DNA from 3 places in the Marinobacter sp. Arc7-DN-1 genome. Region 2 is predicted to be linked to each of the others. Evidence: predicted binding sites of a transcription regulator. Region 2 holds the regulator's gene; each other region holds the start of a gene.

Region 1 (9,736 bases), 2.0 Mb from region 2:
ATGCCGATGGCGAGTTCCGACACATCGATCTGGCTCTCAACAATTTCCTGATGCGGTGTACTCATAAACCGATCCTGACTCCCTGAGACCCTATTTTGAGGCAAAAGCACCCTGACAGCATGGACTCGATTGCAAAATTTGGTCAAATAATGTTCATTCAAGATGTTAGCGACCGGTTTTTGTAGGTTGATCTCCCTTTGGCGGGGATGCGCTGAGGACCTTCTGCCATGGCAGACCATCGTTCATTCCATCTCTGGTGGCTGGCACTTGCCGCCGGGCTTGTGCCGTTGCTTACTATCCACACCACCTTTGTGGTCTCGGTGCTGGAAGGGTACGTCGAGCTGTGCATGCCCTACTGGGACAGCTGCACCAGCATCAGCCGAACCGGCCGCCATGGCACCTCTTATTTCATCTTCAAGGGCACCATGTTGCCCGCGGCTTTGCTGGGGATTCTGTTCTGGTGGCTGAATAGCCGCTGGCTGCGCCAGCTGGGCGTTCATTCGGCCGGCGTTGCCTGGGTTCCCTGGTTGGGGCTGGTGGCCAGCCTATCCCTGGGCGCTTATACGCTGGCGCTGGGCCATGCCGGGGATGGTTTTAATCTGATCCGCCGGATTGGTGTGGTTTTGTACTTTTCGCTCACGTTTATCTGCGAGCTGCTCGTCAGTGCCGGATTGCGAGGCCATCCGCTCTGGAAACACACCGGCATGAGACTGCTGAACCTGTGCCAGCTGATTCTGGGTGTCGGCATTCTCTCGGTGGTCCTCAACGGCGTCGCGCCCGAGTTCTACAGCCGTAAGGATGATGCCTTTGAATGGATTCTCGCATTGCTGATCAACGCCCACGCTCTCTGGTTGGCGTTGCTGTGGCGAAAGAACCGATTCCGGGTTCGGCTCTGGGCAGGGTAGGTACCTACAGGGAAAGCAGGCCGCGAATAAGGGCCGCGGTTCCTGCGACGGCGGCAATCGCCAGGATCACCGGGCGAAGCCCCTCGAAGGGCATGTGGTTCAACAGCTTGCCGGATAACCAGAAGCCCACCACAACGCCCGGGAAGGTCACCGCAAACAGAGCCAGCTCGCGAGTGCCCAGATAGCCGGAGGTAAGCAGTGCAGACAGGCTGAATACGCTTGCAACGAGAAAGAAAGCGGACATATTTGCACGCACCAGTGGGCCTTTTTCGTTCTGATAGATAAGCGCAATGGGCGGGCCACCGACGGCCGTGATCGTGCCCATATAGGTTGAGGCGGCACCGGCCATCACACTATTGCGTGCGTTCAGGGCCGGTTTGAGCCCGCCAAGGCTGAGTGACACTGCGGCGAGAATCAGGATGCCGAAGATCAGCTCGAATCCCTTGGTGGAAATCACCAGCAAGGTCAGTGCCGCCAGAACCGCGCCGGCAACCCCACCCCCGATGGCGAAGCGCAGCTCCCGAACCTGCAGGGCACCACGGTTACGGACCAGCATGAAGATGGTCAGCAGGGAGGCATTCAGTATCAGCGGGCCGGGCACGAGCAGCGGGCTGATCAGGAACAGCAGCGGCGCCGCCAGGGTGCCAATGCCATAGCCGGCCACGCCCTGCAGGCAGGCGCCGGCGAAAACCGCCAGGTTGGCCAGAAGAATCTGTAACAGCGAGACATCTGACAAAAGAAATCACCAGATATTTTGGAGGTTAGGGCCGGAATCGGGTTGATACTGATACACCGCCGGTAAAGCAGCATAGCCGAAAATCCTGGCGCCCGATGACACAACAGCCTGAACACAAAGTCTGCCCCTGCGGTAGCGGGAAGAAGTACGAGGCCTGCTGCCTGTAGCCGACTGTCATTCGAAGGACGGAAGCTCCGGCTTGGCCACCGGTTTCCCCGCCTCCTGCCAGGCATCAAAACCACCGGCAATGGACTGCACGTGCAGGTAGCCCATTTCCTTCAGGGCCCTCGCGCTCAGTGCCGCCCGACCGGATGTCTTGCAATAACACACGATGTTGAGATCCCGGCTTTCAAACGCAGGATCATTGGTGAACTTGAACTCCAGCAACCCCCGGGAGATGTTCACCGCTCCGGGAATATGCCCGGAGCGGTATTCATCGGCATCGCGGACATCCAACAGCAGGTCCGCGTTTTTGATGGCATCGTCTGCCTGCTCAAGCGGAACTTCCTGAATTTCTTTCTTTGCAGCTGCTACCAGGTCGTGGGCTGTTTTCATGGGGGGCTCCTGCGGGTGAGTGTGGAATAACTATATACCTCAGGATAAGGGATTGGGCGGGCTGGCGTCACCTATGAACAGATCCGCTGGTAAGGCGAGGCAGGTTGGCTTGAGGAACCGATCTGTCCTAAAGTAGGTTTCTATCTTGAAGATGGCCGCTGGCCTGGTCATTTGCTTTCCATAGAGAAGTTATGAAACAACCCATCACCGCCTACCACAAAGACGAAGAAAATCACTGGGTCGCCCAGCTGGCGTGTGGCCACAATCAACATGTGCGCCATACACCGCCCTGGGTGAACCGCCCGTGGGTGACAACGGCAGAAGGCCGGGAGTCCATGCAGGGGTTTGAACTGGACTGCCGGAAATGTGATGAAGACGCGCCGCCGGATGACCGGCCCTGAGCTATAATATGATCAGAATCTGATCATATTGCTGGCAAAGGAGTCTGCCATGGTTAAGCGCCTTGTTGTCTGTGCCGATGGCACATGGAACCGCCCGGAAGAAGATCTTCAGAAAGACGTTCCCACCAATGTGCTGAGAATGGCCAGAGCCATTCGCCCCCTGGCGGCCGATGGCCAGCCCCAGCATGTGTTTTATGACTGGGGCATTGGTTCGTACCATAACGCGGTGATTGGCGGCATTACCGGGCAGGGCATTCACAAGAACATCATGGATGCCTACCGCTACATCGTTCAGAACTTCACGCCCGGCACCGACCTCTATCTGTTCGGTTTCAGCCGCGGAGCCTACACCGTGCGCTCCCTCTGCGGCCTGATCAACAACTGCGGCATTCTCAAACGGCCCGATGCCCGGCTGATCCAGCAGGCGTTTGATCATTACAAGAAAACCGGCGATGCCTGGAAGCCGGCCGGCGCCAAATCCGTCGAGTTCCGGAATGCCCACAGCCATGAGTCCCGGGAGATCCGCTTTGTGGGCGCCTGGGATACGGTGGGTGCCCTGGGTGTGCCCTTCTCACTGATGGGGCTGTTTGATCGCAAGGACGAGTTTTACGACACCAAGCTGGGAAGTAATGTGCGTATTGCCCGCCATGCACTGGCCATTGATGAGCGCCGGGAGGATTTCGAACCTACGCTCTGGGAGCCCCGGGACAAGCTGGATCTGAAACAGGTGTGGTTTGCCGGTTCCCACAGTGATATCGGCGGTGGTTACCCGGCAGACGATCAGGGGCTGCTGGCTTCCGACAGCGCCCTGGAATGGATGGTGCAGCAGGCCAGGAGCGCCGGCCTGGATATTGAGGAGCACCTGCCCGCCGGTATCAATCCCAGCGCCAGGGCCAGGCTGCACAACTCACGGCGCCATATTTTCCGGTTTTCAACGCCTCTGGTTCGCAACCTGAAACCGGACAATGTCGAGACCGCCATTCACCCGTCCGTGGCCGAGCGCTGGCGGTTGGATCCGGATTACCGGCCGCCAAATCTGAAGCAGATAGGGTTTGCCGGCTAGGCTGCCTTGTTATTACCTATGGCGCAGGCGCAGGCGCGTGAGCAGAGTTTCGCGGCTGAGAAACCTGGTGCTGTCATAACGGGGCTGCATCGAGTCCGCCAAGGGCCAGAATCTGTTTTCGGGCGTCCGCCTTACGATCTTCCAGGGTTTGCATGATGCCCGTGAGCGCCGCAGGGAAAACCGCCGGTGCCGCCTTCCGGAAATGTTCCAGCATCTCAATCTGCACATGCAGGTCCTGGAAGCGGCCATAGAGCTGCTGCCGGGCTTTCAGGGTTTTCAGGTTGCTTTTCCAGGTTTTTGCATCCAGCTCCATCAGGTATCGGATGCGTTTGAGCTGCTTGCGCAAACGGTGGATATCCTCATCCGGCGAGGTGTGCATCAGCTCAACGGTATGCCTGTTGAAATCTTTGGTACGACGCTCCACAGCCTTTCGGATGTCTTTGGGGCTGAGTGTTCCGGCCAGTTTGTGAAACTTCCGGGAATCGATCAGGTTTTGCCAGTGGTCCATGCTGTCGTGGTAGCGTTTGCTGCCCAGGCGCTTCACCAGTTTGCTGTGTTTGCTGGCGGCTTCGCTCTCAAACCAGACCTGTAAGGCCACCTGCATTTCGCGGTTGTCGCCGCATAGCTCCGGCAGATCCTGCAGAAAGACATGCAGATCCCTTAGTGGCCCGGTGGCCTTGGCGTGGCGCTTCAGGGTTTTCACGCCCTTCGCCAGTGTCTTGTCGCCATTCACTTCCAGCACCGATTCGGCGATGGCCCGGCTGCGGCGAATGGCAATGCGGTACTGGTGCAGGAACTCGTCATCCAGGCCCAGAATGACACCCTGTTCCAGTTGCCTCAGGCGTTTTAACTGATGGTGGAGTGCGGCGGGGATGTCTCTGGCCGGGTCGTCACCATCGGTATTGGCTTTCTTTTTCTGCTTTCGTGAGAAGTGGGCGTAGCTGAAGTCCGGCGGCGTCAGCAGGGCCACAAGTTTGCCCTTACCCCGGTCAAGCTGGTGCCAGTGTTTGATCGGCAGCCGGATGTGAATAAAGCTGGCGGTCGGTAACTGCTCCGGCGGTCGCTTCAGCAGCCACTGGGCCAGTTCGAGTAAGGCGGGATTATGGCCTATGAGCATAACCCGGGATTGGTCATCCCGGTGTTGCAGCCAGCAGAGCAGGCGCCGGTAGTCGAAGGTGTAGAGTTCACTGAGGGCGTGGCGTCGTCCTGGCGGGACATTGTCGGGCAACACACCGTCCAGGGTGGCCTGGGCCCGCGCGGCATCGCTGCTGACTATGCCGCCGCCGAAGGCGCCTGCAGATTGCAGCGCTTTTGCCAGTGGCGCGAGCTGGCTTTCCCCCCGGGCATTGAGCGGACGATCCCGGTCGCCCAGCCCTTCATCGGCCCAGCTGGATTTGGCATGGCGTACAAGAAACAGGTGCTTCATGGGCCTACCTTCGAAGTGGTTCTTTAGTCTAGGAATTCCTCAAGATAATCAGGTTACTGCCGATAGCTTAATTACCTGAAAATAATTTGCGAATAACAGTTTAGTCATGGAAATGGGGGCCGCGCCATGAGTTCCTGAAACCTGTCTTAACAAACCGGAACAGATCTGGCTGAAGGGTCTGTGGATAATTCGCCACAAGAACAATTCCCTGGGAGCGGGCACGATGAAATTTCTGAGTCACCTGACAATACGAACGCGTTTGCTGGCAGCTGTACTGGTGCCGGTACTGATTACGGCCGCCACCCTGGCCTGGATTACCGCAAGCCAGATTCAGGTAAACGCGGAAGAGGAAATCAAACGCCTTGAGGCCAGCCTTCTGCAAGCCCGGAAGGCCGGCCTTCAGAGCCTGATCGATGCCGCCAAAGCGGTGGTTCTGGAGGCCAAGAACGATCCGTCCCTGAGCGAAGAGCAAGCAAAAGAGGCGGCTGCAGCGCGCCTGCGCTCAATCCGTTTCGATGAAACCAACTATGTGTTCGCCTACACCCGCGATGTCTACAACCTGGCTTATGCACCGGATCCGTCCAAAGAGGGGCCAACCAACAACGCGACGCTGAAACGCCTGGTGGGTGACCTCTTCGATGCCGCCGAGAGCGATGGCTTTTACGGTTATGAATGGATGAACCCCGCCTCCGGTAACGAAGAGCCCAAGCTGTCCTATTCCACCGTCATCCCGGACTGGGACTGGATGATCGGTGCCGGCGTGTACATCACCGATATCGAACGGGAGCTGGCAGCCGCGCGGCAGGAGATGGAAAGGGGTATGTCGGCGACCCTCGGATTCATCCTGCTGGTCACCGCGATTGTTGTCGTGATCGCGCTGGTGATCGGGATCTTTGTTGGCCGGAGCGTAACCACGCCGCTGAAACGTGTCAGTAACATGATGCAGGAAATCGCCGACGGTGAAGGTGATCTTCGCCAGCGCCTGCCGGATGAGGGCAAAGATGAACTGGCCGAGCTGGGCCGACGGTTCAATGCCTTTGTGGTCAAGATCCAGAACACCATGCGGGAAGTGGGGGCTACGACCGATCAGGTGGCCTCGGCCGCGGAAGAGCTGAGCCGTGTCGCGAATGAAACCCGGGCATCGGTGCAGGAGCAGGGCTCGGAGACAGATCAGATCGCTTCCGCCATTAATGAAATGGCGGCCACGATTCAGCAGATCTCCGGCAATGCCAACGAGGTCGAGAGTGCTGCGTCAGATGCGGACCGTATGGCCCGGGAAGGCGGTGAAACCATCAGTAGTGCCCAGGGTGCGGTAAACCAGCTGTCGGAAGAGATTCAGGATACCGCGAAGATTATTGATGCGCTGGCTGAAAAATCTGACGATATCCAGCAGGTTCTGGACGTTATTCACGCGGTGACCGAGCAGACCAACCTGCTGGCCCTGAACGCCGCTATCGAGGCAGCCCGAGCCGGTGAGCATGGCCGTGGGTTCTCTGTGGTCGCCGACGAAGTACGCCAGCTTGCCAGGCGTAGTGCCGAATCCGCCGATCAGATTCGCGAGATGATTGATGGTTTCGTTACGGAATCCAAGGCATCCGTTGAACGCATGAACACATCACGGAAACACTCGACCGAAACGGTCGAGCGGATCAATCACGCAACCGACGCCCTGAAAACGATCGAGACCTCTGTCGGCCAGATCCACGATCAGGTTACCCAGATTGCCACGGCGGCTGAGCAGCAGAGCCAGGTCGCGGAAGAGATCAACCAGAACGTGGTCCGGATTGTGGATGCCGCACAGCGCAGCGATACCGGTGTGACCCAGACCAACGAAGCCAGCCACGAACTGGCGCGCCTGGGCGAGAGCCTTCGTGAGCTGGTAGGGCAGTTCAAGGTCTGATATCTGTTCCCGGTATTTCGCTGACTGGCGGCTTCGCTGATTGGCGGAACACCGTGAGCAAGCTATGATGGAGGCGTAACAGAGATACCTGTTTTCATGCCAACAATAACGGAAGCCAACACAATGACAATCCGGAAAACACTGCTTGCGGCCGTCGCTGCTGCAGCCACCGTCTTCAGCATGTCCTCGGTTGCCGAGGAAAACTTCACTTTGCGCCTTGCGCAAACCTGGGGCCCCAATTCTCCGATTCTGGGGGAGACCGTTCAGAATATGGCGGATATGGCAGAGGCCATGTCGGCTGGCCGACTGGAAATCCGCATTGATCCGTCCAACAAGCACAAGGCGCCGTTCGGAATTTTTGATCTGGTGCGTAACGGCCAGTACGACATGGGGCATACCGCGTCCTATTACTACAAGGGCACGATCCCCAATGCCATGTACTTCACCACCATCCCGTTCGGGCTGATTGCACCTGAAATGTACGCTTGGTTCTATTATGGTGGCGGCATGGAACTCATGCAGAAAGTCTATGAGCCCTATGGACTGTTGTCGTTCCCGGGCGGCAACACCGGTAACCAGATGGGGGGCTGGTTCCGCAAGGAGATCAACTCCCTGGAGGACCTGAAGGGTATCAAGATGCGCACTCCGGGCTTTGCCGGCGAGGTGATGTCTGAGCTCGGCGTTGCGGTGACCAATATTCCCCCGGGCGAGCTCTACAGCGCCCTGGAGCGCGGTACCATTGATGCGGTGGAGTGGGTTGGCCCGGCTCTGGATTTCCAGATGGGCTTCCACCAGATCGCCAAGTACTACTACTCCGGCTGGCAGGAGCCGGGTGCGGAAGTTCAGTTCCTGATTAACCAGAAAACCTGGAACAAGCTGCCGAAAGATCTTCAGGAGATCCTGAGAGTCGCCATGCGCACTGCGGCTTACGACATGTATATCCAGAGCACCCATGAAAGCGGTGTGGCCTGGGATCGCATGAAGGAAAACTACCCTGATGTCACCCACAAGGTGTTCCCACCGGAAGTCATCGAGGCCCTGCGCCGTACAACGAACCGGCTGCTGGCGGAGGCCGCCGAGAAGGATGAGCTGGCCAGGGAAATCATTGAGTCACAGCGCGGCTATCTCAAGCAGGTGCGCCAGTGGACCAATATTTCAGACAAGGCATACCTGAACAGCGTCGCTGAAGACTGAGTCTGACAGGCTGCTGGGGGCCTCCCGGCCTTGGTTTTCGGTGGAGAATCTCCTGAGTCAGGAAAAGCCACGAAGCCGGGAGGTCCTATGAAGTTCATTTTCGAAGTGCATGTCCGGGAAGGTCACACCGCTGAGGAATACGCGGACGCCTGGGTCCGGGCCAGTAAAATCATCCAGCAGGCACCGGGTGCCCGGGGCACTGAGCTGCACCGCAAGATCGGCGCCCCCAATACCCTGATTGCGATTGCATCCTGGGAAAGCAAAAAACAGCGGGACGTCATGGAGAAGCAACATGATCCGGACGTGGCAGCCATCATTCGCAGCGCAGCGCCGTTTGTGGAGATCAGGCCCATTGGTGAGTTCGAGGACCCGGAATGGGTTGTGATGCCCCCCGTGACAGAATCAGGCAACACCATCCGCGTTTTCTATGACGGCGCCTGCCCCGGTTGCCGGCGAGACCGGCGCCGGTATGAACGCCTGGCGGGCCGTGCCGCGGATCAGGTGGAATGGGTCGACATTACCGGGCGGGATGAGGAACTGAAGGCCAAAGGCATCGATCCGAAAACGGCGCTTCAGGAACTGCATGTGGAGGACCAGTACGGTGGTATCCACAGTGAGCTGGACGCCTATGTTCTGTTAATGTCCCGGGCGCCAATACTCAAACCCCTGGCCTGGCTGATCAGTCTGCCGTTGGTTCGACCGCTACTGCGCCGGCTCTATCATCGCATGGTCACAAGGCGTCTTGAGCGCACCGGCCGGATGCCCTGATACCGGCCTACGGATTTTCCGGGCAGTGCTCCATAATCAGGGCTGCCCGCCAGGAAACGCCGGTTCGCCTTCCTGATGCCCCTGTTTGATCTCTCAGACGATCAGAACCGGGCACTTGGCATGGGATGCAACACGGTGCGACACACTGCCCAGGAACATACCATCCTTGTCACTGTTGGTACCCTGGGCGCCCACGACAATCAGGTCGGCTTCCTTATCGTGGGCGAATCGGGTGATCACCTTTGAAGGGCGACCCGCCTTCACAAACCCACGAACTTTGGTGGCACCCTGCTCCCTGGCCAATTCCTTGGCGTCATTGACCACATCCCTGGCGAAGTCTGACAGCGCCTTGTCCGGAATGTCCATGCCCGCAGGCCGCCCACGTGAGAGCGAGGCCTCGAACAGGCTGTGGTGCTTGTACACGCAGAGGATGTAGATTTCGGCCTCGGGAATGAGCTTCTGAAGATCTATGGCCTTGTTGAGCGCTTTCAAAGACGTTTTCGACCCGTCCACCGCTACCAGAATCCGTTTGAACATGAGTGTGTCTCCCTGTGGGTTTCCTGTAGCCCGGCCTAGCGATAAGCCAGGTCACGAAGGAACAGAGCGATTTGCGGAAAGGTGATGATCAGCGCAGCGGCCGCGAAGAGTATGACAATGAACGGTGGCGTACCCCGGATCACCTCCCAGTAGGGACGCTTGAAAATCGCGATGGCGGTGAAGATGTCAACACCGAACGGCGGCGTGGCCGAGCCAATGGCCACTTGCAGGGTAATTAGTACCCCAACAAG
Region 2 (9,736 bases):
CGTCGCAGGCCAGCCCCCACTGGCTGTTATCAAGCCGGATCACAAACCGGTAGTTGACGCGGGCATCCGCCGGCGCCCGGTCCGCCATAATCCATTCCGCGGTATCCACCACCCGGAGATTCTGGTCCCGGTCGGGCCGGATGCCCATATACCAGCGCGGGCTTCCGGGTATCGGCCGGATCTCTTCCTCAATTCGGTGGATGGCGCCGAGCAGAATCAGCGGCACCGCCAGTTGCAGCCCGGCGACGGTGAAAATAAGGCACTCAAAAGGCTGCCCGGACCACTCGGGGCGCGAGGGTGGCGCGGCCGGCCCTGGTTCAGGCGTGGCAACGACTTTTGGTTCCGGCACGGCAGTTTCCGGTGCCAGACGACCCACTGGCCGGACAGCCTCGGCGGGCTTTTCCCGCAAAGGTTTGGGCGGCTCTGGCCGAGCCGCCGGTTTTTCGGCGGTTTTCTCCGGAGCGACAACCTCCTCTCGCAACGCCGTATCGGTCGCGGTATGTAGCAACTCGTCAAGATAACTGGCGATTGCGGATTCAGGGCTCGCCAGCCTTGTCAATTTCTCGTCAGCCATGCCGACGCTCCTTCACGGACCCTACCCGGGCCATCAGGTCGTCAAGGAGATGGCTGTACGCCCGGACACCGTGCGTCTCGGCGTCCAGCGCAGAGGGAATCAAACCAGCCTGGCTGGCATCCCGGAATTTGGTATCCACGGGAATGGCAAACTGCCACAGGGATTCCCGGTAGGTTTTGCGTAGCAAATTGAGGCTTTTCACCGAAGCCTGGGTGCGCCGGTCGTAGAGCGTTGGCACGATGGTGTAAGCCAGCTCGTTCTTCTGGGAACGCATGATCATCTTGAGCGTGTGGAGCATTCGCTCAAGGCCCTTGATGGCAAGAAACTCGGTTTGCACCGGAATGATCAGGTGCTGGGCCGCAGCCAGGGCATTGACCATCAGCACCCCAAGGGACGGCGTGTTATCCAGAAGCACATAATCGAAATCATCCCAGAGCTGGGTCAGCGCCCGGGAGACAATCAGCCCCATGCCTTCCACGCCGATCATCCGGCGCTCCAGGGTGGCCAGTGCAGCGCTGGCCGGCAGCAGGGACAGCCCCCGGCAACTGGTCTCGGTAATCAGCTGGGCCGGCAGCCCCTCGGGGACTTTGCCCTGATGCTGGAACAGATCGAACACACTGTGGGCGATGGTGTCCGGATCGTATCCGAACCAGCTGGTAAGCGAGCCATGGGGGTCCAGATCGACAACAAGAACGCGCTTGCCCCGCTCAGCGAGCAAGCCGCCCAGCGCAACAACGGATGTGGTTTTGCCGACACCACCTTTCTGATTGGCTACTGCCCAGATTCGCACGCTTTGACTCTCCAGAGAACACATCGGTATGGCCGGATTCACAGGGGCCACAGTCCCGTTTATCGGCAGCCCCCCGGGCAACTTGAACGAATAGCAGGGGGATTTCCGGCAAGCTCTTGCCGTCGCCTTTTATGACCGGGAATGAATACAGGAACCGTGCCAACGGAACCATACGCATCTGCCGAGGAACGGTATTATCGCATGGCACCCCGGATACTGGCGTCGCGGGAAATCAGCAACACCACCCGCCGGTTTCTGCGCCGCCCCTCTTCCGTGTCATTCCGCGCAACCGGCTGATACTGGCCGTAACCGACCGCGGCAAGGCGCTCCGGTTCAATGCCTTCCATGGCCAGCATCCGGATAACGGCCGCCGCTCGGGCAGCGGACAGCTCCCAGTTGGAAGGGAAACGGGGCGTACTGATGGGCAAATTGTCGGTGAAACCCTCAACCTTCACAGCGTTATCACGGTTGTTCAGGACTGTGGCAATCTTCTCGACCACCTCGAAAGCATCGTAATGGGGTTCGGCATCACCACTTCCGAACAGCAGACTGTTGGGCAGGTTCAGCTCAAGCCAACGGTCACTGGTTTCCAGCGTCACCACACCCTGGCTGATAAGCTCGTCGAACTCCATGGTCAACTGGTCAGCCATGGCACGCAGGGCCTCGGTCCGGGCCTGGGCGTCCATTTCCGGGTTTCGGGGAGCTTCGGTGACCGCCGGGGGTATCACGTTTTCAGCGGGCGCGTTCAGAGACTGCGGAGGCTGGTCGCCGATCTCGATGGGCTGGAAGGACCGCTGGGGCGCGTTGAAAACCCCGGTCAGGGTTTCAGATAACACCTTGTACTTGCCTTCGTTCACGGACGAAACCGAGTACATCACCACGAAAAAGGCGAACAGCAGGGTGATGAAGTCGGCGTAGGAAATCAGCCAACGCTCTTTATTGTGCAGATCGTCCTTAGGTTGCCTACGGCGCCGCATAGTCTGGCCTGCGCATGCTCACTGCAGGAAGCCCCGCAGCCGCAATTCGATGGATTTCGGGTTTTCACCCTCGGCGATGGCAATAATGCCGTCAATCATCATATCCTCGTAGCGGGTCCGCTCCCGCACGATGCCGCGCATCTTGTTGGCCACCGGAAAAAACAGCAGATTCGCCAGGGCGACACCGTAAATGGTCGCAACAAAGGCCGTGGCAATACCGCTACCGAGTGACTGAGGATCTTCCAGGTTGGTCATCACCTGGATCAGACCCATGACCGCACCGATAATCCCGATGGTCGGGGAATAGCCGCCCATGGCCTCAAACACCTTGGCGGACTCGAGATCCCGCTGTTCACGGGATTCCAGATCCACCTCCATAACACCCCGGATGGTTTCCGTTTCCGCACCGTCCACCAGCAGCTGCAGCCCTTTCCTGGCAAACGGTTCCGGCTCTCTCTCAGCCAACCCCTCAAGGCCAAGAAGCCCCTGCTTGCGAGCCTTCACGCTCCAGTCAATGACTTTCCCCAAGCCATCTTCCATGTTGATGAACGGCGGAACAAAAACCCAGCGCACCTGAGTAAAGGCTCTTTTGAGCATGGGCCACGAGGTCTGGAGAATCGTCGCGGCGAATGTGCCACCAACAACAATCACCGCCGCGGGGCCATTAAAGAGCGAGCCCAGCGCCCCGCCTTCCAACAGGTTGCCGCCCAGTATGGCGGCAAATGCGAGAACAACCCCGAGAAGGCTGAGGATATCCATCAGCTGACACCTTCCACCAGCCGCGGCCCGATTTCGTCCAGTGACAGAACTTCATCGGTCAATCCTGCCCTGGCAACGGCCATGGGCATTCCGTAAATGACCGACGATTTTTCGTCCTGGGACCAGATATCCGACCCACTCTGCTTCATCATCCGGCAGCCCTCCTTGCCGTCAGACCCCATGCCGGTGAGGATCACGCCCAGGGTCTTGCCCGGGAAACTCCGGGCCAGTGAACCAAAGGTCACGTCTACGCAAGGCTTGTAATTGAGCCGCTCGTCACCTGGCAGGATCCGGACCCGGGCCTGCCCGCCCCGGTTCTCAATCATCATCTGTTTACCGCCGGGCGCCAGTAAGGCAAGCCCCGGGCGAAGGACATCGCCATCTTCTGCTTGCCGAACCTCTATGCGGCAGAGTTTGTTCAGCCGCTCGGCAAACGCCGGCGTAAAACTGGCCGGCATATGCTGGACCAGCACCAGTGGCGCCGGGAACGAAGCAGGCAAGGCGGTCAGTACCCGCTGCAGCGCCACCGGCCCGCCCGTTGACGTACCAATGCCGACCACCGCGTAATGTTTGGCGGGGCCCCGGCGGGCATGACGCCTCGGGACTTCAGCCTCGCCTGTGGCTCCCACACCCGGGGCCCGCTCCTGAATGCCGTGGCGCGGACGCAGGGTTGGTTCAGGCCTGGAGCGAACCGGTGCCGCATCAACGGGCGCCCGCGCCGCAGGAGATGGCACTTCGGGCCGGGACGGAGCAGCCGGACGGGCGCCAGGTCGGCTGCGGGCGACATCCAGAACCCGGTCGATCAGGATTTTCTGGAGTTGACTGTTATCCCTGGCAATTTCCTCGAAATTCTTCGGCAGAAAGTCAACAGCGCCGGCTTCCAGGGCATCCAGGGTCACCCGCGCACCTTCGTAGGTGAGCGAGGAAAACATAAGAACAGGCACCGGATGCTTGCGCATGATTTCGCGCACGGCAGAAATACCGTCCATAACCGGCATTTCGTAATCCATGGTTATCACATCCGGACGCAGCCTCTCGGCAAGCTCCACGCCTTCCCGGCCGTTGGTGGCAGCGCCGACGACCTTGATCTGGCCGGAGCTGGTCAGGATTTCCGTCAGCCGTTTTCGAAAAAACCCTGAATCGTCAACGACCAGGACAGAAACTGTCATCCACTTCTCCTACCCATTCCATTGTCACCTGCCGGTCACGACTTAACCGTAGTGTTGCAGCAGGCTGGGAACATCAATAATCAGCGCGATTCGACCATCACCGGTGATCGTGGCGCCGGCCATACCCGGAGTACCCTGGAGTGCACGACCCAGCGGTTTGATCACCACCTCTTCCTGCCCGACCAGCTGGTCGACCACAAAGCCTACCTGTTTGGTGCCCATGGCGACGATCACCACGTGGGCATTCTCCGGCGCTTCCCGGGATCCGTTGTCACGCACCAGCCAGCGTTTGATGTGGAACAGCGGGAACACTTTTTCCCGAACCACGATGCATTCCCGGCCGTCGACAACGTTGGTTTTGGTAAGATCCAGATGGAAAATCTCGACCACGTTCACCAGCGGCAAGGCAAAGGACTGGTCGCCGAGCATGATCATCAGGGTGGGCATGATCGCGAGCGTCAACGGAACCTTGATAACAATTCGCGACCCTTTACCCAACTCCGACTCAATGCTCAGTTGGCCATTGAGCTGGCCAATCTTGGTCTTGACCACATCCATGCCGACCCCACGGCCGGAGACATCCGAAATCTGATCCTTGGTCGAAAAGCCCGCGGCAAAGATCAGGTTGTAGCACTCGGTATTGGTCAGGCGATCAGCTGCATCCTGGTCGTAAATCCCCTTTTCCACCGCCTTGCGACGCAACACTTCGGGATCCATACCGGCCCCATCATCCTCGATGAACAGCAGGATGTGATCGCCTTCCTGTTCTGCCGACAGCGTGACCGTGCCCTGGCGCGGCTTGCCGGCCTTTTCCCGGACATCCGGCGCCTCAATACCGTGATCGACGGAGTTGCGGACCAGGTGCACCAGTGGGTCGGAAAGTGCCTCCACCAGGTTCTTGTCGAGGTCGGTTTCCTCGCCATGCATCACCAGATTCACCTCTTTCTTGAGGCTTCTGGCAAGATCCCGGACCACCCGCGGGAAACGCCCGAACACTTTCTTGATCGGCTGCATGCGGGTCTGCATCACGGCAGACTGAAGATCGGTCGTTACCACATCCAGGTTCGAGACCGCCTTGTGCATGTGTTCGTCTTCGCTTGCCGCACCGAGGCGCTGTAAACGGTTCCGAACCAGCACCAGCTCGCCCACCATGTTCATGATGTCATCCAGGCGTTTGGTGTCGACGCGCACGGTGGTTTCTGCGGCCGGGGCATGCTCCCTGGATGGCATGGCCGGTGCCGCACCGCCTTTGGTGCCCGGTCTGTCAGCGGATTTCGGTTCTTCCTTCGGTTTTTCCGCCTTGGGTGGCTCGGCTTTCGGCTTCTCCGGTTTTTGCGGCGAAGCCGGCTGGCCGCCGACGGTCGGGCTTCCGCCCTTGCCGTGGAGATCGTCCAGCAGCTTCTCGAATTCATCGTCTGTGATCAGGTCATCGCTGCCGCCGGTTTCAGTCTTCGGGGACGGTTTTTCGTCTTCCTTGCCGGGAGTCTCATCCCTGGCAGGCGCACCGGCAAACTGACCTTTGCCATGCAACTGGTCCAGAAGCGCCTCAAACTCATCATCGCTGATCTCGTCATCACCGGAACTCTCGTTCTTGCCGGCTCCAGCGTCGGGGCTGGACGGCGATGGGGGGGCGCCGGATGGCTCGTCATGCAATGCATCCAGCAACTTCTCGAATTCGTCGTCGGTGATGTCGCCCCCGTCTTCCGTCGGGTCGTCTTCCGTCGTTTGTTCCTGCTGTGGGGTGGTGGCCGGGGCAACACTTTCGACCTCCGGCCGTGCCAGAGCGTCGAGCGCTGCAATCAATTCGTCGGGGGCGGGCGTCAGTTCTTCGTGGTTCCGGACCTGCTCAAACATCGCGTTGACGTTATCGAGGGCTTCCAGAACCACATCCATCAGCTCTGAATCCACCTTGCGCTTGTGATTGCGCAGGATATCGAACACGTTCTCGGCGGAATGGCAGCAATTGACCAAAGCATCAAGCTGCAGGAAGCCTGCCCCACCCTTGACAGTGTGGAAACCACGGAAGATGGCGTTGAGCAGATCACTGTCATCAGGATGTTGCTCAAGGTCTACCAACTGCTCTGACAGCTTTTCGAGTATTTCGCCGGCCTCTACCAGAAAGTCCTGCAAAATCTCGTCATCAGCATCAAACGCCATGCGTTACCCTCTCTATTCAGAAACCGAGACTGGACAACAGGTCATCCACATCGTCCTGTCCCGAGACTACATCTTCACGCTCATCGGCCTTGATCTGGGGCCCGACGCCCTTTTCCGCAGATTCTTCCTGGTCATCAATCTGGTGCACGGTGCCCGTCAGCTGATCAACATGACTGGCCATCACCACCAGACTGAGCATCTGTTCCTCAACCTCTTTCACCAGCGTGGTGACTTTCTGGATGACCTGCCCGGTGAGATCCTGGAAATCCTGGGCCAGCAGTATTTCCGAGAGATTGTTGTACATGGTGTCCGCGTCCGTGGCCATGCCAGCGAAGAACTTGTCGATCCGGCCATACAACTGGCGAAATTCTGCCGGCTGCATCTCCCTGCGGCGCAAACGTTGCCACTCGTCCCGCAAGGCTGCCGCCTCGTCTCTCAGTGCGTTGGCTACCGGCATGGTTGCCTCGACCAGATCCATGGTCCGGTTGGCCGCTTCACCGGTCATATGCACCACGTATTCGAGACGGTCAGAGGCATCTGTCATTTTTGACAGCGCTTCCTGTTGTTCAGCGTTACGGGGATCTATCTGAAAGTTCCGGATCGCTTCGTGCAGGCTTCGGGTCAGTCGCCCGACCTCGCGGTACAGACTCTGATCCCTGACTTCGCTGAGTTCATTGATCAGGGTCATGGCTTTGGCATATTCGCCGGCATTGACGCTTTCAGCTAGTTCGGTTGCCTGACGCTGGAGCTTTTCCGTCACCTCTGGTTCGAGGCCCCGATGGTTCTTTTTGCTATCGCTCATGAGAGCCATCCGACCTCTGGTTACTGGATTCTTTCAAAGATTTTCTCAATCTTTTCCTTGAGCACCGCAGCAGTGAACGGCTTGACAACATAGCCATTCACACCCGCCTGGGCAGCGGCAACGATCTGGTCCCGCTTGGCCTCCGCGGTCACCATCAGCACCGGCAGGGTTTTCAGGTTCTCGTCAGCCCTGACGGCCTTGAGCAGATCGAAACCGGACATGCCCGGCATATTCCAGTCGGTTACCAGAAAATCATATTTTCCGCTTTTGAGCATCGGCAGCGCCGTGTTGCCGTCATCGGCTTCATCGGTATTGGTGAAGCCAAGATCGCGCAGCAGGTTCTTGATGATCCGTCGCATTGTGGAAAAGTCATCCACAATGAGAATTTTCATGTTCTTGTCCAATGGGACCTCCAGTTAGTAACACCCGGAATTCGTTTGACCTTTCGGCTCGAAGTCTAGCAGGCCGCTGTTTTAACCGCTTATTGTCTGATCTTTGCTTCGGTTGTAAAGCATCGGTTACCAAAAACTACAGACTGCTCCGCTGCAGACACACAAAGGCGGTGATCAGTTGCCCGTATCCTGGCGCCAGTCCGATAACCGTCCGCGAAGGCGCAAGGCCGCCTGGCTGTGAATCTGGCTGACCCGGCTTTCACTGACGCCGAGCACCGCGCCGATTTCCTTGAGGTTCAGCTCGTCCTGGTAATACAGGCTCAGCACCAGTTTTTCCCGCTCCGGCAGTTCCTCTATAGCCTCAGCAAGACTGCGGCGGAACGCGTCGGACGAGAGTCCTTCGAGCGGATTATCCCGTGGCTCTGTCTGTTCTATCGGCAGCTCGCCGGATTCATTGAGCTCATCGAGACTAAAAAGTCGGCCGCTGTTGGAGTCGGAGAGGTAGGAATGGTACTCGGCCAGCCCCATGCCCAGTTCTTCAGCCACTTCCAGATCCTGGGCTTCCCGGCCGAGACGATCTTCAACGGCCTTGATGGCCTGGGAAATGCGGCGGGTATTACGGTGCACAGAACGGGGAACCCAGTCGCCCTTGCGGATCTCATCCACCATGGCACCGCGAATCCGGATGCCTGCGTAGGTCTCGAAGGTTGCGCCCCTGGTGGCGCTGTAGCGTTGAGCCGCCTCGAGCAGGCCGATCATTCCGGCCTGCATCAGGTCGTCAAGCTGCACAGAGGCTGGTAGCCGGGCCATCAGATGAAGGGCAATTTTCTTTACCAGAGGCGCGTGCTCCTCAACGAGCTGGGAAGGCTTCTGCGCGCCTGACTGGTTATAGATTCCGAGGTTTTTCGCCAATGTCATGTATCCGGTTTTTTTGTTTGACTGGATCCGATTCAGACTTCGACGAGCCGCTCCACAAAGAATTCCAGATGCCCACGGGGAGAGGAAGGCAGCGGCCAGTTATCAACTTTTTCCGCCAGCGCCTTGATCGCCAGGGAAGCTTTCGCCCTGGGATAGACATCCAGCACTGCCCGCTGCCGCTGAACCGCTTTTTTCACGGCTTCATCGTAAGGCACCATGCCGACATATTGTAGTGCCACATCCAGGAAGCGCTCGGTGACCCGGGTCAGTTTTTCAAACAGGTGCCGGCCTTCCTGCTCATTTCTCACCTGATTGGCAAGAATGCGGAAACGGTTGGTGCCGTAATCACGGTTCATGAGTTTGATCAGGGCGTAGCAGTCGGTGATGGAGGTGGGCTCGTCGCACACCACCAGGAGCAGCTCCTGGGAGGCTCTCAGAAAGCTCACCACTGATTCGGAAATGCCCGCGGCGGTGTCTACGATCAGCACATCGATCTGGTCACCGAGTTCGCTGAACGCGTTGATCAGCCCGGCATGCTCCATGGGGCTGAGCTGGGTCATTCGCTGGGTACCGGAGGACGCCGGTACAATCTTGATGCCACCGGGGCCATCGACCAGAACGTCCTTGAGGTCACAGTCGCCCGCCAGCACATCCTGAAGGTTCCGGTTGGCGGTAATACCGAGCAGTACATCGATATTGGCCAGCCCGAGGTCGGCATCAAGAAGCACGACTCTCCGGCCTTTCTGTGCCAGGGCAATCCCGAGGTTAACCGACACGTTACTCTTGCCGACTCCACCTTTTCCGCCGGAAACTGCAATCACCTGTACCGGTTGTGCTTTGCTCATACTGTTTTTTGTCTCTCGCCACGTTTAGCCGGGTGCTGTCTTTTCGGACGCTCGCTGTCAGTCTGTCCGCTCTCAGCGCCCGCTCTCTCAGGCTCCTTCTGCGACCGCCTGCTGTTTCTGGAGAGTTTTAAGCCGGTCCACGGCCAGCCGCACCAGCGGAACCGCTTCCGCGTGGTGCAGGTCTTCGGGAATCTTTTGCCCGTCAGTGTAGTAGGCCACCGGCAAACCGGTTTCCATCACAAAGCCGAGAGACTCGCCAAGTGTCAGGGCCTCGTCGATCTTGGTCATCACGCAGCCCGCAAGATTTGCCATCTTATAGCAATGCCAGACGGATTTCATGATGCGCGGCTGAC
Region 3 (9,736 bases), 1.2 Mb from region 2:
CGAAGGAGAAAGTGTCAAGGATGATTTCTGGAACGGCTCAACCCGTGGTTACTTCAACTATCAGTTTCTCGCTGATCGCGCGCGCCCCTTTGTCGGCGGCAGTCTCGGCGGGATCTACGGCGATGGCGTCAAGGACAGCGCCTTCGCCGGCCTGGAAACGGGAATAAAGTACTACGTGCGGACGAAGACCTATTTCCTCGCCCGAGCCGAATACCAGTTCTTCTTCAGCGACACCAACGACGCATCGGATGCCTTCCAGGACGACGGAGCCTGGGCTTATACGGTGGGTCTGGGTTACAACTTCTAATCCACAGCGAGCGCTGACGAAGTAGAGGAAGTCCTGAAACCTACTTCGTCGTCGCATCGCTGGCTGATTAAAGTTTTCTGTCCATCAGTGTTTCGCCAGATAGTCCTTTTGCCCTGGATCATCCGATAAATCGTAAGAATGTTCATCGTTGTATTCCGTTTTTTTGGATTCTCTAAGTTAAGATGCGAGTCCGACCCACCAAACGGAACCCCAAATGGCCCGCTTCACCGAAATCGGCACCGCAATCATTCCCGGCAAGGGAACCCGATTACGCCTGCTTCAGCGCAACGATGAGTTCTCTATCAAGATTGCCGGCACTACCGGTGAGTTGATGAACAGCCGGATACACGGCTCGGAAGATGCGCTCGCCACGCTGGCATGCGAGCGGATTGCAGATCAACCCTCCCCCCGGGTACTGATTGGCGGGCTGGGAATGGGGTTTACTCTGGCCGCAGCGCTGTCAGCACTGGGCGAGGATGCGCAGGTAACGGTGGCTGAACTGGTTCCCGAAGTTGAAGTGTGGAACCGGGGGCCGCTGGGCGCTGCTGCCAGGAACCCGTTGAACGATCCCAGGGCCAGCGTTCATGTTGGTGATGTGGCGGAATTGCTTAGAAGCAGCGATGGCGAATGGGATGCCATCCTGCTGGATGTCGACAACGGCCCGGAAGGGATGACCCGCAAGGAGAACAACTGGATTTACTCCCCGGATGGTATTGCCGCGGCCCAGAAATCCCTGCGCCCCGAGGGCATCCTGGCTTACTGGTCCGCCGGCCCGGAGCACGCATTTACCGAGAGGCTGCGCCGCGCCGGGTTTTCCGTGGAGCCGGTTACGGTGCGGGCTTTGCGCCCTGGCAAGGGCGCTCGTCACGTTATCTGGCTGGCGTGGTAACTGTTAACGCGCCGGTTTATGGCGACCGCCCTGGTTAAGCCGGAACTGCTCGATGGTTTTTCGCAGGTTTTCCGCCATGGAGAGCAAGTCTCCCGCAATGCGGGCCGTCTCCTTGGCGTCGCCGGAGGTCTGCTCCGCCGAACGGCTGATTTCGATTACGTTGTGATTGATGGATTCGGCAACCTCGCTCTGCTCATTGGCAGCGCTTTCCATTTCCTGGTTGAGATCGGTAATCTGGCGCACCGCCGCCGCAATGGCCTGTAGCTCGGATTCCACCTTGAGAATCGCGGATACCTGCTGTTCCGCCATCTCCGAGGCGTGTCGCATGGTGGCCACGCAGTCCACCACTTCGCCCTTAAGCCCATTGATGGTGTTACGGATTTCCTCGGTGGAATCCTGGGTGCGTGAGGCAAGTGCGCGCACTTCATCGGCGACCACCGAGAAGCCACGGCCCTGCTCACCGGCCCGCGCGGCCTCAATGGCGGCGTTCAGCGCCAGCAGGTTGGTCTGGTCGGCAATGTTGGAGATTACCTCCAGCATATCCGACATCTGACTAGTGCGCTGATCCAGCTGTTCGATGCGTTGTGCGCCGCTCTGTACTTCGCTGTTCAGCGCCCCGATGCCTTCCACCGCGTTGCGGGCGAGGCTCTCACCCTTAGTGGCGGATTCTGCTGTGTCCGCCGATTTACGGGTGGTGTGAATGGCGTTTTCCCGGACCTGCACGGCGGAAGCCGCCATTTCCGTGGTGGCGCTGGCCACCTGGTCGGTGTTGTCCCGCTGGGCCAGCACCTCGCGCTCGGTGGTGTCCGCCTTGCCAGCAATACTGCGGGCCGCCTGCTCCACTTGCTCGGCGTTGTCCATCACGGTGTTCATGCTCTCCCTGATCTTCGCCATCATCCGGTTAAACGCGCGGGAGACAGAGCCAATTTCGTCATTACGGGTTACTTCCAGCTCAATGGTCAGGTCGGAATTGCGGGAGATCTCGTCCATCCTGTCGTGGAGCCGGCGCAGACGGGAAAACACCAGCCGGCCCAAGGCCGCTGCCGTCAGGAAAAACACGGCGACGAATATGGCCACCTGGATGCCACCACTGGTGAGCAGCTGTTGGTGCAAACGGGCATCGCTTCCCGCCAGGGAATAATCCACCCGGATAGCGCCAAGTACGTCCCCTTCCCTGGCCTGGTGGCAACCCAGGCAGTTAACGCCCTGATAGTTCTCCCGGGCAATCACCGGCTCAATCAGGGTGTAGACCCGGCCCTCCTCATTTTTGGAATAAGCCTCCACCCGCTCGCCGGACAGCGCTTTCCTGTCCAGGGGCTCCCGTTTCTGTTCGGACTCCTTGCCGGTACCAAAGACCCGGTTCAGCAGATCACTTCGAATCACCCGCACATCCAGAACATCCTCGGGGGCCTTCACCTTTTCCCGAAGCACATCCCGGTTGCCAATGGTGCCGGTGATCATCATGGTGTTCAGCCCGTCGAAATAGGACTTGGCCAGCCCGTCGACATACTTGTGGCTGAACTCTTCAACATGGGCACGCTGTGAATTCGCGCTATAGAGCACGGTAAACACAAGTACCAGCGAGAAAGCCGTCGCCAGGGCAACGAGTAACAGGAATCGAATGGAGTAGTGTTTTTTCATGATAACCCGACTCAGGAACCGCTCTGCGGGCGGCTTGAAAATTGGTTTGACTGGATAAAATAACGGCCAACTGTCGCCGGACTTTATAGATATGTGTCATTTTTTTCCTGACTTGGGTCAGATCGGGGAGAGGTCAATGACACTCCCTGCATGGAAAAAGCAAACCGGGGAAAGTTCGGTGGAGTTGGCCTGAAAGCTGCAGGAACCAGTGGTAAGTACCAGAAATCTCAAGCACTGACTGTTCGGCAACCGCTCTCGGGCAAGCCGAAGGAGGAAAACCATCCATGTCCCTACTGACTTCACTGATCCGGGCAAGCACCCAGTTCCAGCAGGCCATGGAAAAGCGCCAGACACCGGCCACAGGCCCGGAAACCGCAGCGGCCAAGGCCCAAACAAAAACCGTAGAAGCCGAGCCGACCGCCGGTGATGACCGCTTCACACCCTCGGACAACAGTCAGACCGACCTCGGCCGCCTGAAGGCCCGCCGGCTCGCCATGGCCGACTACAAACAAACCGTGGGGCAGGATCTTGCCTTCGTGCGGGAGACACTTCGGCATAAACTTGCCGAATACAACCTGCACCCGGCAACCGCGCTCAACGTAAGCAAATATGAAAACGGCAGCGTTGCCGTGGAAGGAAAAATTGCAGACAAAACCCGGGCACTGATTGAAAAAGACCTGAACGTGAACAAAAACTTCAAGGAAGCGTTCAATCGCCTGAGCGTCAACGAACCGACGCTTGATTTCATGGACAACGCGCTCAAGCTGAACCAGGCCTACGGGGTCAACAACCCGCTACTGGACACACTGATCAGTGAAAACCAGCAGTTCAACGGCCTTCAGGACCTGGTTCACCGGTACGATACCCTGCGGCGCTCGGTGGGCGCCGGGCAGATAGAAGCGGCGGGCAATACTCGGGCGTACGCTTTCAACCTGAACGCCCGGGCATAGGATGGCCGACAGCGCCCCATCCGGGTAATCAAACTTCGAAAGGCGCCGGATCCCCTTTGCCAACCCGGGTCACCACCGGCGCTTCGCCGGTGAAGTCCACCACCGTGGTTGCCTCCATGCCGCAGAACCCGCCGTCAATAATCAGATCCAGCTCATGCTCCAGGGTATCCCGGATGTCGTAGGGATCGGTCATCGGCTCTGTCTCACCGGGCAGGATCAGCGTGCTGCTCATAATCGGCTCACCGAGCTCACCCAGCAACTCCTGAACAATGGCATTGTCCGGCACCCGCACACCGACAGTCCGCCGCTTGGGATGAAGCAACCGGCGCGGCACCTCACTGGTGGCATCCAGAATGAAGGTGTAGGGCCCCGGCGTGAAATTCTTCAGCAACCGGTACTGGGTGTTGTCTACCTTGGCATACACGCCAATATCGGAAAGATCCCGGCACACCAGCGTGAAATTGTGCTTGTCATCCAGCCTGCGAATCCGCTTGATCCGGTCCGCCGCCTGCTTGTCACCGAGGTGGCAACCAATGGCATAGGCGGAATCCGTGGGGTACACAATCACCCCCCCGCGGCGAAGGATATCCACCGCCTGGTTAATCAGACGCTTCTGCGGCGTCTCCGGATGGATCTGGAAAAACTGACTCATTAACCCTCTCCCTGAGCGGATCGTGCCGCCATCGCCGGACCCTTCTTGGACCCGCCCATACAATTCGGAGACTCCGGCGCCACCTGCCCGGACGCCTCCCACTCCTCTGGAGAATACAGATGCAGCGCCAACGCATGCACCTCCCCCTCCAGTTCCTCGGCCAGCACCTTATAAATCGCCTGATGCCGCCGCACCCTCATCTGCCCCTCAAACTCCGGTGACACCAGCGTCACCTTGAAATGAGTTTCAGAATTCGGCGGCACACTGTGCTTGTGGCTCTCGTTCTCCACCTGAAGAAAGCGCGCATCGAACGCCTCGTTCAGTTTGGTTTCAATTGCGTTTTGAATTTTCATGTTTTAGGACTCCTACTGCTCAACCCGAGGTTAAGGGGGCGAATTGCATGTGACCCGACGCGGGTATGGAGATAGCTTTCCCAAAAGTGTGTGTTGCCATGGATGGCAACACCAAGCCCCCATGGAAGGGTTCACGGCGTCTTTTGGGAAAGCTACTTCCACAGCCGCCTCCCCCATGCCCACCAGTCTACTACACATATCAGGCACCGCCCGAACCTTGACAGCTCAAAGCCAAAGCGCCACATTCCCATCCCGTTTCCAAAACACCAGACCCCATGCACCTGTACATCGCCGAAAAACCAAGCCTGGGCCGCGCCATCGCCGCCGCCCTCCCCGGCCCGCACCAGAAAGGCCAGGGCTGGATTCGCTGTGGCCAGGGCGAACAGGCTGCCACTGTCAGCTGGTGCATCGGCCACCTCCTGGAACCGGCGGAACCGGCCCGCTACAACCCGGCCTGGAAAAAATGGCGCCAGGAAGACCTGCCCATGTTTCCCGAAAAATGGCAAGTCATGCCCAAGGACAGCGTGCGGCAACAGCTCAATGTCCTCGAATCCCTGATCCGCCAGGCCGAAACCATCACCCATGCCGGCGACCCGGACCGCGAAGGCCAGCTTCTGGTAGACGAAGTTATCCGCTATTTTGGCGCCCGCGCACCGGTAAAGCGGATCCTGATCAACGATTTGACCCCGGCAGCCGTGGCCAAAGCCCTCCAGAGCCCGAAAGACAACCGCGAATTCCGGCGCCTGTCCCATTCGGCGCTGGCCCGGCAACGGGCCGACTGGCTCTACGGCATCAACCTCACCCGCTTCTACACCCTCAGCTATCAGCAACAGGGCGAACAAGGCGTCTATTCCGTTGGCCGGGTGCAAACCCCGGTGCTTGGCCTGGTGGTGGAACGGGACAACACCATCGAAAACTTCCGGCCCAAGCCCTATTTCCGGATTGAAGCCCGCTTCAAGGCCCAGGAAGAGGAAGCCGACCAGCAAACCTTCACCGCCCGCTGGCTGCCCGACGAACAATTCCGGGACCACCTGGACGAAGAAAACCGCCTGCTGAGCCGGGAAGTGGCCGAGCAGATAGCCGAGAGCGTACAAAGCCGGCCCGGCACCATCACCGAATCCCGCTTCCGCGACCGGCCGGAAGCACCGCCGCTACCACTGTCCCTGTCGGCGCTGCAGATCGAAGCCGGCCGGCTGTTCCGGATGGGTGCCAAAGACGTGCTTGATACCGCCCAGAACCTCTACGAGCGCCACCAACTGATCACCTACCCCCGTTCCGACTGCAGGTACTTGCCTGAGGGCCATTACGACCAGCGGGAACAGGTAGTGCGTGCCATTGGCCGGGTGGCACCGGATCTTCAGGAAGCCTGCAATGGCGCAGACCTGGGCAGGAAGACTGCCGCCTGGAACGATAAACAGGTCGATGCCCACCACGCCATCATTCCAACCAGCCGGCCGTCCCCCAACGGCAAACTCAGTGCGGCGGAACAGAAAATCTACGGCCTGATCAGCCGCTACTACCTGATGCAGTTCGCTGCAGACGCAGTTCACCGGGAAGGCAAGCTGACGGTACGAGTAGCGGAGCATCAGTTCCGCGCCACGGAAACGGCCATTCTGGTGCCCGGCTGGAAAGCCCTGGAGCTAAAACTCCGGGAAGGGCGTGCCGAGCCGGAGAAAACACCGCTGCCCCGGCTGGAGAAGGGCGAACCGGTGTTCTGCGAAGACAGCACCATCGCCGAACGCAAAACCCAACCACCCCAGCCTTTTACCGACGCCACGCTGCTCTCGGCGATGACCAACATCGCCCGTTTTGTAACCGATGCCGAGCTTCGCAAAACCCTGCGCGAGACCGATGGCCTGGGCACCGAAGCTACCCGGGCTACCATCATCGACACCCTGTTCAAACGGGATTATCTGTACCGGGACAGCCGGCACATCCGCGCCACCGACAAAGGCAAAGCCCTGATCCGTGCCTTGCCCGAATCGGTCAGCAAGCCGGATCGCACGGCGGTGTGGGAGGCCACCCTGGAGGGCATCCGCCGTGGCGAGGGCGACCCGAGACAGTTTCTGGAGACCCTGAAACGGGAAATCCGCGGCTTCCTGAACCGGCCCCAGGGGCAGCCAGCCGGCGGCTCCACGCCCCCGGACACAGACGCACCCGAGAACCCGCCCCACTGCCCAAAATGCCGGGCCCCCATGCTCGAACGGGACGGCAAGTTCGGGCGCTTCTATGCCTGCACCCGCTATCCGGACTGCCGCGGCACCCGGCCACTGGAAGAGGCCAGCCCCCAGGACGGCACCAGCCAGAAACCGATCCCCTGCCCCCACTGCTTCTCGCCCCTGGTTCGGCGAAAAGGCAAAAAAGGCTGGTTCTGGGGCTGCAGTAATTTCCCCGGCTGCCGACAAACACTGGATGACGACAACGGAAAGCCCGCCGTCCGTTTACGCAAGTCTACATAACGATACTGAACACAGATGCACATTTTGTGATAATTGATTGATATAGCAGAGCACTCTGCCCAAAGCTCGGCGCCATGCCAGGCAAAAAAAGAAGCAACACTCCGGGAGAGACTTAATGCGTATTGCCTTGCTTGAAGACGAAACCGAACAGGCACAGCACATCCAGTCGATTCTGTCTGAGCGCGGACACCACTGCGACAGCTTCCCTACCGGCCAGAGCTTTCTGAGCGCGGTATTGCACCGCAGTTATGACCTCCTGATTCTGGACTGGCAGATTCCGGACATGACCGGCATTGATGTTCTTGAAAGCATACGGGCCCAACTGAACTGGCCGATTCCCGTGGTTTTCCTCACCCAACGGGACAGTGAAGCGGATATCGTCCGCGCCCTGGATGCGGGTGCCGACGATTACCTCGCCAAGCCTGCCCGGGCGGCGGAACTGGTGGCACGTATCAACGCCCTGGCCAGACGCACAAACCCGGACAGCGAGAAAGAAGCACTTCGCTACGGGCCCTTCGAAATCAACACTCAGCACCGGATCATTTCTCTGCACGGCGAAGGACTCACGCTGACGGACAAGGATTTCGACCTGACCCTGTTCCTGTTCCAGAACCAGGGCCGCCTGCTTACCCGGGAAATGCTTCTGGAGCGCGTCTGGGGCCTGGCCCGCGACATCAACACCCGCACGGTTGACACCCACATGAGCCGCCTTCGCCGTCGTCTGGGTCTGAATCCGGAAAACGGTTTCCGGATCAAAACCATTTACCAGCGCGGCTACCGCCTGGAAGCCATGAAAGCCCGGGAGCAGGATGTTGATCCGACTGAGACAGACACGGTAACCAATGATTGATGCCCCGGCGCCAAAGCTGCCTGCACTGCTGCTGATAATTGTCCTCCTGGCCTGTGCGTTTCCGGCGGGCGCGGAGCTGTCGGTAACCCGTGGGTCCGCCGGGCAGTCTGACGCTTCATCTGCCAGCCTGGTGCCGGAATGGATCTATACCCTGCACCCGGGCGAGAGTTTCCCGGAAGTGGCAAACGACTTGCTCGCACAGAAGTACAGCGCCAACCGCCTGCTTCAGTACAATAAGATCACCAATGGTGCCACCCTCGGAGCCGGCGACGCCATTCGCATTCCCCTGGCCTGGCTGAAGCGCCAGCCCCAACCGGCGAAGGCCGCCACCGTCTCGGGAACCGTTCAACTGATTTCAGGCAACACTGGCCGCAAGATTCGCCTGACCGAAGACACCCTGATTCAAGTAGGCGACGAGATTCTGTCTGCCTCTGGTACCGCGACCATCGAACTGGCCGACGGCTCGGAAGTACGGATCTCTCCTAACTCCCGCCTGATATTCAACCGTCTGACCCAATACGGCAAAGCCGGTATGGTCGACACCCGCCTGCGGCTCAACCACGGTGAAATCCACACCCGGGTGAAACCGATAATGGAAGGCGGAGCACGTTTTGAGATTGAAACTCCGTCCGCCGTGGCCGCCGTGCGCGGCACCGCATTTGCCCTCCAGGCCTCAGCCAAAGGCACCAGCCTGCAGGTAACCAAGGGCGAGGTGGATTTCGGCGCGCCGGGCAAAACCCGCCGCATCCCAGCCGGGTTCGGCGCCAGCCTGTCTACCAATAGCACCAGTGGCCTGAGTATTCGCCGCCTGCCGCCCGCTCCGGAAATTAACCCTCTGCCACCCACGCTGACCCAACTGCCATCAACCATGACCTGGCGGGAAAGCCGGGCCCCCATGCACCGGGTGGACATCTTTGAAGCCGACAGCGGCCGTTGGGTGGAGAGCCGGGAAATCACCGGCAACAGCTTTGATATCGGCCGGCTGGACAACGGCAGCTACGAAATTCACCTGGCCGCCCTGGACAGCCGTGGCACTGCCGGTATGCCCGGTGTGATTCCGGTCGAAGTCGACCTGCAGGCCAGAATAGCAAGTCTGATGTCGCCCTCAGACGGTGATACCGTAAACGATGACATGCCGGAATTCCGCTGGCAGCTCAATGGCGATAACGAAGTGGCCCGGGTGGAAATCGCCGAAGACAAAGACTTCCGGAACCTGGTCGCCACCAGCGAATGGGCACCGGAAACCTCCGCCCTGCCGTCTCGCCCCCTTGGGCCGGGCAAATATTACTGGCGGGTGGTGACCGAGGCCGGCGGCAACTCCGTGGCCACCACCGGGCCCCGGCAACTGGTGGTAAACGGCAGCCTGCCGCCGGTGCGCATCATCAGCGTCAACTACATCGACAGCCAGGTGCGGGTGTTCTGGGAAAAGATCGTCACGGCCACAGATTACCGCTTGCAGCTGTCTGAAGAGCCGGGATTCAACAACATCATCAAGGAAGCCACGCTGTCTGATACCACAGCAGCCTTGCGTCTGATTCCCGGAAGGCGGTATTTTGTGCGCCTGAAAGCTCTTTCTGACGGTCCGCTGCAAAGCCGCTGGGGACCCGGGAGGGAATTGTACCTGGAATAATCCTT

The links. Region 2 encodes FliA, which starts transcription of late flagellar genes. Its sites were predicted from a motif close to CTAAAGTTTNNNNNNNNNNNGCCGNTAA; they were not measured.
Positions count from the first base shown of each region.
Region 1: a site for FliA is predicted at 5,125-5,152, ahead of D0851_RS14195 (methyl-accepting chemotaxis protein). Genes of this name have one in related genera too.
Region 3: a site for FliA is predicted at 2,897-2,924, ahead of D0851_RS19380 (methyl-accepting chemotaxis protein). Genes of this name have one in related genera too.

Region 1 is NZ_CP031848.1:3,014,518-3,024,253, forward strand. Features, by position in the region: gene D0851_RS14155 (HD-GYP domain-containing protein) at 1-65, opposite strand, end outside; gene D0851_RS14160 (hypothetical protein) at 228-905, shown strand; gene D0851_RS14165 (sulfite exporter TauE/SafE family protein) at 910-1,641, opposite strand; gene D0851_RS21100 (SEC-C metal-binding domain-containing protein) at 1,737-1,808, shown strand; gene D0851_RS14175 (rhodanese-like domain-containing protein) at 1,816-2,196, opposite strand; gene D0851_RS14180 (DUF3565 domain-containing protein) at 2,388-2,597, shown strand; gene D0851_RS14185 (DUF2235 domain-containing protein) at 2,647-3,660, shown strand; gene D0851_RS14190 (CHAD domain-containing protein) at 3,734-5,086, opposite strand; gene D0851_RS14195 (methyl-accepting chemotaxis protein) at 5,310-6,986, shown strand; gene D0851_RS14200 (TRAP transporter substrate-binding protein) at 7,110-8,180, shown strand; partial or broken gene D0851_RS20860 (antibiotic biosynthesis monooxygenase family protein) at 8,268-8,573, shown strand; partial or broken gene D0851_RS20865 (thiol-disulfide oxidoreductase DCC family protein) at 8,613-8,948, shown strand; gene D0851_RS14210 (universal stress protein) at 9,042-9,485, opposite strand; gene D0851_RS14215 (TRAP transporter large permease) at 9,521-9,736, opposite strand, start outside.
Region 2 is NZ_CP031848.1:1,018,815-1,028,550, forward strand. Features, by position in the region: gene D0851_RS04730 (chemotaxis protein CheW) at 1-574, opposite strand, end outside; gene D0851_RS04735 (ParA family protein) at 567-1,364, opposite strand; gene motD (flagellar motor protein MotD) at 1,559-2,341, opposite strand; gene D0851_RS04745 (flagellar motor protein) at 2,360-3,100, opposite strand; gene D0851_RS04750 (protein-glutamate methylesterase/protein-glutamine glutaminase) at 3,100-4,269, opposite strand; gene D0851_RS04755 (chemotaxis protein CheA) at 4,312-6,426, opposite strand; gene D0851_RS04760 (protein phosphatase CheZ) at 6,443-7,228, opposite strand; gene cheY (chemotaxis response regulator CheY) at 7,249-7,632, opposite strand; gene D0851_RS04770 (RNA polymerase sigma factor FliA) at 7,795-8,538, opposite strand; gene D0851_RS04775 (MinD/ParA family protein) at 8,571-9,383, opposite strand; gene flhF (flagellar biosynthesis protein FlhF) at 9,471-9,736, opposite strand, start outside.
Region 3 is NZ_CP031848.1:4,133,500-4,143,235, reverse strand. Features, by position in the region: gene D0851_RS19390 (hypothetical protein) at 1-307, shown strand, start outside; gene D0851_RS19385 (spermidine synthase) at 522-1,196, shown strand; gene D0851_RS19380 (methyl-accepting chemotaxis protein) at 1,200-2,837, opposite strand; gene D0851_RS19375 (hypothetical protein) at 3,122-3,787, shown strand; gene D0851_RS19370 (L-threonylcarbamoyladenylate synthase) at 3,816-4,439, opposite strand; gene D0851_RS19365 (BolA family protein) at 4,439-4,792, opposite strand; gene D0851_RS19360 (DNA topoisomerase 3) at 5,068-7,251, shown strand; gene D0851_RS19355 (response regulator transcription factor) at 7,367-8,101, shown strand; gene D0851_RS19350 (FecR domain-containing protein) at 8,094-9,731, shown strand.